DNA from 3 places in the Streptomyces amakusaensis genome. Region 1 is predicted to be linked to each of the others. Evidence: riboswitches for the same ligand, from Rfam matches in the RefSeq annotation. Region 1 holds a riboswitch; each other region holds the start of a gene.

Region 1 (3,268 bases):
GGTCCTTGTCGACGACCTGGGCCCGTACCCCCTCGACCAGGTCGGGGGAGCGGAACGCCGCGCACGACACCCGGTACTCCTGCTCCAGCACCTCCTCCAGCGAAGCCAGCGCCCGCGCCCGGCGCAGCGAAGCGAGGGTGACCTTCAGCGAGGTGGGTGACCGGGTGAGAATCGTCCGCGCCGCCTCCTTCGCCCCGGGGTCGCCGTGGCCGAGCAGCCGTTCCACGATCTCCTCCACCGAGTCCCCCGCGCAGCAGGAGTCGATCCACTCCCGCCGGCCGGCGAGGAGGCCCTCCGGAGCGGGGCCGGCGTACCGGTGCACGGCGTCCATGACCTCGGAGTCCGTCAGGGCGGCGGCGAAGCCGGTCAGCCGTGCCGCCGGTACGAAGTGGTCGGCGAGCCCGCACAGCAGGGCGTCCGCCGCGCCCACCGGCTCTCCGGTGAGGGCCAGCAGGGTGCCCAGTTCGCCGGGGGCGCGCGACAGCAGATACGTACCGCCCACGTCGGGGACGAAGCCGATGCCCGTCTCCGGCATCGCCACCGAGGAGCGCTCGGTGACGACGCGTACGCTCCCGTGGGCCGAGACGCCCACCCCGCCGCCCATCACGATGCCGTCCATGAGGGCGACGTACGGCTTGGGGAAGCGCGCGATGCGGGCGTTGAGCCGGTACTCGTCCCGCCAGAAATCCAGGGAGGCCCGCCCGCCGGCGAGGGCGTCCGCGCGGATCGCCCGGATGTCGCCGCCCGCGCAGAGCCCGCGCTCGCCCGCCCCCGCGATCACCACCGCGGCCACGCTCCCGTCCCGCTCCCACGCGGCGAGCGCCGCGTCGACGGCCCGGACCATCGGGCGGGTCAGGGCGTTGAGGGCGCGCGGCCGGTTGAGGGTGATACGGGCCGCGCGGCCCTCGGAGCGCAGCAGTACGGTTTCGGTCGCGTCCGGGGCCATGGGCCGTTCCTTCCGAGTGATGTTCGTGGCCGTGCCCAGGGGGTGGCGGCACGGTCGGGACGCACATAGGATGCCGCTGTCTCTGCCCGCGTGAACAGAGTGATCCATGTGGCCGGGGCCGACAACTTCATACGCATACGGATGGGGAAAGCCGGTGGGAATCCGGCGCTGACCTGCAACCGTGAGCGGCACCGCATCCGTTGTGCCGCGAGTCGGACCGCCCAGCCGTGTGTGCGCACTGCTTCTCACTGTCATGGTCTGCAGAGTGGAGCCCGGTATCTGAACCACTCGGGCCCCTGACGTATCCGTCCTCACCGTGGATACGCGTCAGGGGTTTGTCGTGTGCGAAGCCCGCCCGGGATCCCGATGCCGGCCTTCTCCGGGAGGGTCCTTCGGATGATCGGCGTCAGACCCGTCGCCAGAGTCGCGGCCGGGACACCGGGTGCGACGGCGCGAGCCGTCGACGCCCGCCGTGTGCCGCACCTCCCCCGTAGGGCCTCGCGCCCCTCGGCCCGCCCGGCCCCCGTCCTCTGGGATGTCATGCACTGGACATTACGGGCGGTCGCGCCGCAGGCCGCCGCGTGCCCCGCCGAACACCCCGCCCCGCAGCGCCAGGAGGGCACGCCGTCATGAGAACCGACCGGCGCGGCCTCCGCGCCCCGCGCGCGATCGGCCTCGCGCTCACCCTGACGGCGGCCTCGGCCGGAATCGGGCTCACCGGTGAAGTCGCCGCCGCGCCACCGGCGTTCGCGATCGACCAGGACAAGGGCACGCCTGGACACTGCCCCGACGACAAGGGGGTGACCGTCGTCATCGACTTCCAGAGGCTCGGCGGCACCACCATCGTCCGCTGTGCCCCCGGCGACCAGGCCACCGGCCATGCCGCGCTGAAGAACGCGGGCATCCGGATCGCCGGGACCAACCGCTGGGGCGAGGCGTTCATCTGCCGGATCGAGGGCAGGCCCGGCCCGGCCGACGAGTCCTGCGTCGACACCCCGCCCGCCTCCGCCTACTGGTCGTACTGGCACGCCCCCGACCGGGGGAAGTGGAGCTACAGCCAGTGGGGCGTGATGAACCGCAAGCCCCCGCCGGGCAGCTTCGAGGGCTGGTCGTTCTCCATGAACGAGACGGAGACGGCCAGTACGCCGCCGCGCCTCGCCCCCTTACGCCCCGCACCGTCCCCCGCTCCGAAGCCGAAGCCGAAGCCGAAGCCGGAGCCGGAGCCGAAACCGTCGTCCGGGCCGACCGCCGGGCCCACCGGCGACGGCTCCTCGTCCGGCGGCTCCAACGGTTCGACCGGCTCCACGGGCGGCACCGGTTCGACGGGCTCCGGTTCCGGTTCCGGTTCCGGCAGCGGCAGCGGCGGCAGCGGCGGCGGATCGGCCGACGCCTCCCGCCCGGCGGTACCGAGTGCCCCCGCCAAGACAGAGGGAAAGAGCGACGCCCCCTCCGCCCCCTCCGCCGCGACCGCACCGGCCGCGTCCGAAGAACCCGTCCCGGGCACCGCCGTCACCCCCAGTGAGGCCCCCGAGTGGACCGGAGCCGACGACAGCGGAACCGATTCCGCCGCCGAGGCCACCGAGAGCGGCGAGGCGGCCGGCCGGGGCATCCCGCTCAGCACGGTCGCCGGCTTCACCGCCCTCGCCCTGCTGCTGCTCGCCGCCGGGGCCACCGCGTGGCGCAGACGGCGCGCGGCGCGAGCCGACGACTCCGCATGACCGCACGCCCCTCCCTCCCGCCCCTCGCGGCCCTCCGGTTCCCGCCGCTGCCCCGCGCCCTGCACCCCGGCGCGTGGTGGCTGTGGGCGCTCGCCCTGGCCACCGCCGCCGGCCGCACCACCAACCCCCTGCTGCTGGCGCTGATCCTCGCGGTCTGCGGCCATGTGGTCGTCCGGCGGCGCGGCGACGCGCCCTGGGCCCTCGCCTTCCGGATGTATCTGCTGCTCGGCGCGTTCATCGTCACCGGCCGCGTGGTGTTCCGGATCGTCTTCGGCGGCGGACAGGGCGACATCGTCCTTTTCACCCTCCCGCAGATCCCCCTGCCCGCCTGGGCCGCAGGCATCAGACTCTTCGGCCCGGTCGCCGCCGAGCAGCTCCTCGGCGGCTTCTACGACGGGCTCAGACTCGCCGTCATGGTCGTCTGCGTCGGCGCGGCCAACGCGCTCGCCAACCCCAAACGCATGCTCAAGACCCTGCCCGGAGCGCTGTACGAGATCGGCACGGCCGTCGTCGTCGCGCTCACCGTCGCCCCGCAACTGGTCGAGAGCGTGCAGCGGGTGCGCCGCGCCCGCCGGCTGCGGGCAGGCGGCCGGAAAGGGCCGCG
Region 2 (3,268 bases), on a different contig from region 1:
CACGCTGCTGCTCGCGATTGTGATCGTGACGGCTCTCGTGTTCGATTTCACGAACGGTTTCCACGACACCGCCAACGCGATGGCGACGACCATCTCGACCGGCGCGATGAAGCCCAAGTCCGCGGTGGCGATGTCCGCCGTGCTCAACCTCGTCGGCGCTTTCCTGTCGGTGGAGGTCGCCAAGACGATCTCCAGCGGCATCGTCAACGAGTCAGGCATATCCCCAGAAGTGATCTTCGCGGCGCTCGTCGGCGCCATCCTCTGGAATCTTCTGACGTGGCTGGTCGGCCTGCCGTCCAGCTCCTCGCACGCCCTCATGGGCGGTCTGATCGGTGCCACCATCGCCTCGGTCGGCTTCAGCGGAGTCAACGGCGGCACGGTCATCACCAAGGTGCTGATCCCCGCGATCGCCGCCCCGCTGGTCGCCGGCATCGGCGCGTACCTCGCCTCGCGGCTGACGTACAAGCTCGGCAAGAACACCGACGACAAGGCGACCTCCAAGGGCTACCGCGCCGGGCAGATCGCCTCCGCCGGCCTGGTCTCCCTGGCGCACGGCACCAATGACGCCCAGAAGACGATGGGCATCATCACGCTGGCGCTGGTCACCGGCGGCATCCTGGTCCCCGGCTCGAACCCGCCCATGTGGGTCATCGTCTCCGCCGGTGTCGCGATCGCCCTCGGCACCTACCTCGGCGGCTGGCGCATCATCCGCACCATGGGCAAGGGCCTGACCGACCTCCAGCCGCAGCAGGGCTTCGCCGCCCAGTCCAGCGCGGCCAGCGTCATCCTCGCCTCCTCCAACCTGGGCTTCTCCCTCTCCACCACGCACTCCTGCTCCGGCGCGGTGATGGGCGCGGGCCTCGGCCGCAAGGGCGGCGTGGTCCGCTGGTCCACCGCCACCCGGATGTTCGTCGCCTGGGGTCTGACCCTGCCGGCCGCCGGTCTGGTCGCCGCGGGCTCGGAGTTCGTGATGCGGCAGGGCGACTGGGGCATCGCCGCGGTCACCATCTTCCTGGTCGGCTCGTCCGCCGCCATCTGGCTGTACTCGCGCCGCCAGATCATCGACCACACCAACGTCGTGGACGACGACGAGAGCGACGAGCCCGGCGTGGTCACCACCGCGATCAACGCCGTCACCCCGCCGCCGGCCGGCACCCCCGCGCAGGACACCGTCACCGCGCAGGACGGCCTCAAGACGACCATCGCGGCCCCCTCCGCCGCAGCCCCCGAATCCGGCCCGGCCAGCCCGGCCGCGGTGTAAGGACAGATCAGCATGAAAATCGACTGGGTAGCTCTCGGCTCCGTCTTCGGTGTGAGCCTCGTGGCCACTGTCGTCCTGGTGGGTCTGTTCACCCTCGGGATCATCGGTCTCAGCAAGCAGCCGTCGGCCGCCGGACAGACCGGCGGAGGCTCCGTGGCCCTGTTCCGCGGTGGCGCCTACCTCTGCTTCGCGCTCTGCGCGGCCGCCGTCACCTACGGGATCTATCTGATCGTCACCTGACGGCCGCAGTTCCGGAAACCGGGCCGGAACACCCCCCAGGGGTGTTCCGGCCCGGTTTCGTCTGTCCCGGAACGCCGTCCGGAGCCCGGTCCGCGCCGATCTCCGATGTGGGGCTGAGCACACTGTCCCGCCGCAGGTCAACGGCAGGTTGACGGCTGTTCTCGCAGCGTGGTGGACTGCCGGGGCCATTACGGCGGCAGCAGAGGAAGCCGGTGCGAATCCGGCGCGGTCCCGCCACTGTCACCGGGAGCGATCCCGGAAGCCAGGAACTCTCGCCGCCGATCACGTCGAACCAGGGCGCGGACACCCTGAGTGAGGACATATCGCCATGCCCGGCCACGGTTCAGCCCCCGCCCCGAGTACGCCTCGCACTCCCCCGCCGCCCCTGTCGGCCCCCCGGAACGAGACGCCGGCCTGAACGATGCGTGCCGACCGAATATTCGCGTACGGCGCCACCGCCGGCCTGATCGGCGACCTGCTGCTCGGCGACCCCCGCCGAGGCCATCCGGTCGCCGCGTTCGGACGGGCCGCCGGCGCCGTCGAGCGGGTGCTGTGGCGTGACCACCGAGGGTGGGGCGCGCTGCACACCGCCGTGTGCGCCGGAGGCACCGCCGCCGCCGGGGCGCTGCTCAGCCGTGGTGTCCGCGGCCGTCCCGCCCTCTCCGTCGCGCTGACCGCCGCCGCCACCTGGACCGTCGTCGGCGGCACCTCGCTGGGCCGCGAGGCCCGCACCGTCGGAGCGGCCCTCACCGCGCGGGACGTGGCGCGGGCCCGGGAGCGGCTGCCGCATCTGTGCGGCCGTGACCCGCACTCCCTGGACGAGCAGCAGATCGCCCGTGCCGTCGTGGAGTCCGTCGCCGAGAACACCTCCGACGCGGTCGTCGGAGCCCTGGTCTGGGGAGCGCTCGCGGGCGTGCCCGGACTGGTCGGCTTCCGGGCCGTCAACACCCTGGACGCGATGGTGGGCCACAAGTCCCCCCGCTACCGGGCCTTCGGCTGGGCCTCGGCCCGGCTGGACGATCTGGCCGGCTGGCCGGGGGCGCGGCTCACGGCCGCGCTCGCCGTGCTGGCGGGCCCCGACCGGCGCGGCGCGGCCCGCGCCTGGCGGGCCGACGCGCACCGGCACCCGAGCCCCAACGCCGGCCCGGTGGAGGCCGCGTTCGCCGGAGCGCTCGGGGTGCGGCTCGGCGGCACCCTCGCCTACGGCGGCCGGATCGAGCACCGGCCGGTGCTCAACGGCGACGGCCGTCCCGTGGACGTCACGGACATCGAGCGCGCGGTGCGGCTCTCGCGCCGGGTGAGTCTGCTCGCCCTCGTGGCGAGCGCGGCCGGACGGCTGGCGTTCCGGCGGATCTCGGCGGCGCGCCGCCGACAGGGAGGAAACCGATGACCGGGCCGGGACGCAAGGGAGGCGGACTGCTCGTCGCGGGCACGACGTCCGACGCGGGCAAGAGCGTGGTCACGGCGGGAATCTGCCGCTGGCTGGTGCGCCAGGGGGTGAAGGTCGCCCCCTTCAAGGGACAGAACATGTCCCTCAACTCCTTCGTGACCCGCGACGGCGCGGAGATCGGCCGGGCCCAGGCGATGCAGGCGCAGGCCGCCCGGGTCGAGCCGAGCGCGCTCATGAACCCCGTGCTCCTCAAGCCGGGCAGCGACCGCAGCAGCCAGGTCGTGCTGATGGGCAGGCCCGTCGGCGAGCTGAGCGCGCGCGGCTACCACGGAGGCAGGCAGGAGGCTCTGTTCGGCCCCGTGGTGGAGTGCCTGGAA
Region 3 (3,268 bases), on a different contig from region 1:
GCCCTTGACCGGCCGCTCGGTGAGCGACTGCGCGTAGGAGGTCCAGCGCACGGTCATCGGCTCGGGGCGGGAGATGTCGCCGGCCAGCACCGGCGGCCGGACATAGCGGGTGCCGTAGGACTGGACCCAGCCGTGCTGGGTGGCGAGATAGCCGGTGAGCTGCTCGGCGAAGTACTGCACCATGTCATTGCGCTCGGGCTCGCCGTGCACCAGGACGTCGATGCCCGCCTTCTCCTGGAAGGCGAGGACCTCACGGATCTCGTCCTTGATGCGCTCCTCGTACCCGGCGGTGTCGATGCGCCCGGCGCGCAGATCCGCCCTGGCGGTGCGCAGCTCGTTCGTCTGGGGGAACGAACCGATGGTCGTGGTCGGCAGCAGGGGCAGCCCCAGCCGCGCGCGCTGCGCGGCGGTCCGCTCGGCGTAGGGCTGGGAGCGGCGGCCGTCGGCGTCGGTGACGGCGGCGGTACGGGCCCGCACGGCCGGGTCGCGTGTGAGGGCGGAGGAGGCGCGGGAGGCCAGATCGGCCCGGTTGGCGGCGATCTCTGCGGTGATCGCGCCGGTGCCCTGCGACAGCCCCTTGGCGAGGGTGACGATCTCGGCCGTCTTCTGCCGGGCGAAGGCGAGCCAGCGGCCGATCTGCGGATCGATCTCCCGCTCGGCGGCGGCGTCGAGCGGCACATGCAGCAGCGAGCTGGAGGCGGCCACATCGACCCGGCCGGCGAGGCCGAGCAGGGTGCCCAGGGTGGCGAGGGACTTCTCGTAGTCGTTGATCCAGATGTTGCGGCCGTTGACGACACCGGCGACCAGACGCTTGCCGGGCAGCCCGCCCGCGGCGGCCAGATCGTCGAGGTTGCCGGCGGCCCGCTCGGTGAAGTCGAGGGCCAGACCCTCGACGGGGGCCTTCGCCAGCACGGGCAGGGCATCGCCGAGGCGGTCGAAGTACGAGGCGATCAGCAGCTTGGGCCGGTCGGTGAGCGCGCCGAGGTCACGGTAGGCGCGGGCGGCGGCGTTCAGATCGGCCGGAGTGCGGTCCTGGACCAGGGCGGGCTCGTCCAGCTGCGCCCACTCCGCCCCGGCGGCGCGCAGATCGGCGAGGACCTCCGCGTACACCGGCAGCAGCCGGTCCAGCAGCGTCAGCGGCTCGAAGTCGGCGGCCACCCCGGGGGCGGGCTTGGCCAGCAGCAGATAGGTGACGGGTCCGACGAGGACCGGCCGGGGGGTGAGCCCGAGCGCGAGGGCCTCCTTCAACTCGGCGACCTGCTTGGCCGAGTCGGCCGTGAAGACGGTGTCGGGGCCGAGTTCGGGGACCAGATAGTGGTAGTTGGTGTCAAACCACTTGGTCATCTCCAGGGGCGCGACGTCCTGGGTGCCGCGCGCCATGGCGAAGTAGCCGTCGAGCGCGTCCGCTGCGCGGGCGCCGCGATGCCGCTCGGGGACAGCGCCGACCATGACGCTGGTGTCCAGCATGTGGTCGTAGTACGAGAAATCACCGGTCGGCACCTCGTGGACGCCGGCCTCGGCCAGCTGCCGCCAGTTCGTCCGGCGCAGACCGGCGGCGGTCTCCCGGAGGGCGTCGGCGGTGACGCGGCCCTTCCAGTAGCCCTCGATGGCCTTCTTCAGTTCCCGGTTCTGTCCCTGGCGGGGGTAGCCGTACACGGTGGCCCGTGCTGCCGCGGCTGCGGACTGCGCTGTCACGGAAATCTCCTTCGCGAGATGTCTCCTGGGATCCCGGGGACGACACGGGACGAGAACGCGAAGGGATGACAGACCCGACGGACCGAGGCCGCACCTGGGTACGGTCGTCCGCCTGATTCGTACGCCCCCGGACCATGTCCAGGGGTGCCCCCACCCGACCCGCCCACGAGGTCACCGGGATACCGCGCACGATCGGTCGTGCGCGGGCAACGGGCAGGTCTTCGGACTCGCGGGCACATCCTCCGGTCTCCCGGCGGACACCTACTGGCCGTCGCTTCCCAGGCCCGTACGGGCCCAGTGCGTATGACGGCGGTCGTTCCCGCTCACCGCTGCGGGGCAGTCCCGGATTTCCACCGGGTTCCCTCTTGCGACGCGTCTGTCTGGCGGACAGGGCGAACCAGCTGCGTCCGTCAGCCTAGAGCGGCGACCCGGGTTCGGACAGCACCGTTCACATACCGGACCGTGAGATGAGACACGGACGGAGCAGGGTTGGAACCGTCCGACACCCGGGGAGCAGCCCGTTCGCCCGTGCTCAGGGCGTGCGGCGGACCGGCCGGAAGCGGAGCTGGGGGAGTTCGTCCACGGTGACGATCCCCGGCCTCGCGGCGATGACGTCCGGGATGCGGTTGACCAGGGTCGCGCAGGTGGTGTGCGCCGTGTCCAGGTCGCTGTCGCGCAGATGGAGCGTCGGCCTGCCCGAGGAGTCGGCCAGATTCCACTCGTTGAAGTCCCGCTCGTGCTCCTCGTAGACCGAGCCCCGCGAGCTGACGGACAGGGTGACGCCCTCCTCCGTGTCCAGGGTGTCGGTGTCCGTGTAACCCAGCAGCCTCCCCCGCCGCACCGTCGTCCCGAGCGCCTTGGAGGGCACGTCCCGCTCGGCGATCACCGGCTCGGTCGTGGTGCGCGGTGTGCCCCGGGGGGTCAGCCCGACGGCGGCGGCCAGGGCGTACAGCGAGTAGTGGGTGAAGGTCGGCGGGCGCTGCGTGTGCGCCTGCCACTGGGCGAACTCCTCCGCGGTCGCGTTCACCCGCTGGTGCTCGGCGACGGCCCGGCCGAAGTCGTCGACGTTCCAGGACAGCTCGCCGGTCACCCTCCCGAGGTCGTGGGTGGAGCCCGCCAGCACGCTGACGAGGTTGACCCAGTAGGCGTCCTGATGGCCCGTGCCCGTCACCGTCACCCCGTGGTGCTTCGCCAGCGCGTCCAGCTTCCGGGCCAGGGGATTGTCCGTGGCGAAGGGGTAGAGCATCTCCTCGGCGAGTGTGATCACATCGGCCCCGGCCCTGACGGCGGTCGCGAAGATCTCGTACTGGGCTGCGTCGAGATAGGTGCTGACCGTGACGACCACGATGTCCGGAGCGCTCTCGCGCAGCGCCTCCTCGGCGTCGCCGCGGGCGGGGAAGGCCAGTCCGGGGAGGCCGGCCAGCTCGCCCAGGAGCCGCCCGTCCTTGTCGGAGCCGGGCCTGACGATTCCCGCGACGATGTCCGCCCCGCGACCGTGCAGGATTCTGACGATGTCCAGCCCCATGGCCCCCAGTCCGTAGACGGCGATGCGCGGATTCTCCCCGGTCTCGGG

The links. Region 1 has a riboswitch for cobalamin ahead of ABD371_RS22120 (hypothetical protein). Riboswitches for the same ligand answer to the same signal wherever they lie in the genome.
Region 2: it holds a riboswitch for cobalamin, as region 1 does, so the genes downstream of both, ABD371_RS11805 (cobalamin biosynthesis protein) here and ABD371_RS22120 (hypothetical protein) in region 1, are expected to answer to the same signal.
Region 3: it holds a riboswitch for cobalamin, as region 1 does, so the genes downstream of both, metE (5-methyltetrahydropteroyltriglutamate--homocysteine S-methyltransferase) here and ABD371_RS22120 (hypothetical protein) in region 1, are expected to answer to the same signal.

Annotation. Positions count from the first base shown of each region.
Region 1 covers NZ_BAAASB010000012.1:169,507-172,774, reverse strand. Annotated here, with positions in the region: gene ABD371_RS22125 (enoyl-CoA hydratase/isomerase family protein) at 1-946, opposite strand, end outside; cobalamin riboswitch at 1,043-1,186, shown strand; gene ABD371_RS22120 (hypothetical protein) at 1,576-2,664, shown strand; gene ABD371_RS22115 (CbiQ family ECF transporter T component) at 2,661-3,268, shown strand, end outside.
Region 2 covers NZ_BAAASB010000005.1:417,217-420,484, reverse strand. Annotated here, with positions in the region: gene ABD371_RS11815 (inorganic phosphate transporter) at 1-1,261, shown strand, start outside; gene ABD371_RS11810 (hypothetical protein) at 1,274-1,501, shown strand; cobalamin riboswitch at 1,657-1,792, shown strand; gene ABD371_RS11805 (cobalamin biosynthesis protein) at 1,923-2,891, shown strand; gene ABD371_RS11800 (cobyric acid synthase) at 2,888-3,268, shown strand, end outside.
Region 3 covers NZ_BAAASB010000008.1:206,805-210,072, reverse strand. Annotated here, with positions in the region: gene metE (5-methyltetrahydropteroyltriglutamate--homocysteine S-methyltransferase) at 1-1,695, opposite strand, end outside; cobalamin riboswitch at 1,891-2,112, opposite strand; gene ABD371_RS16600 (dihydrodipicolinate reductase) at 2,228-3,268, opposite strand, start outside.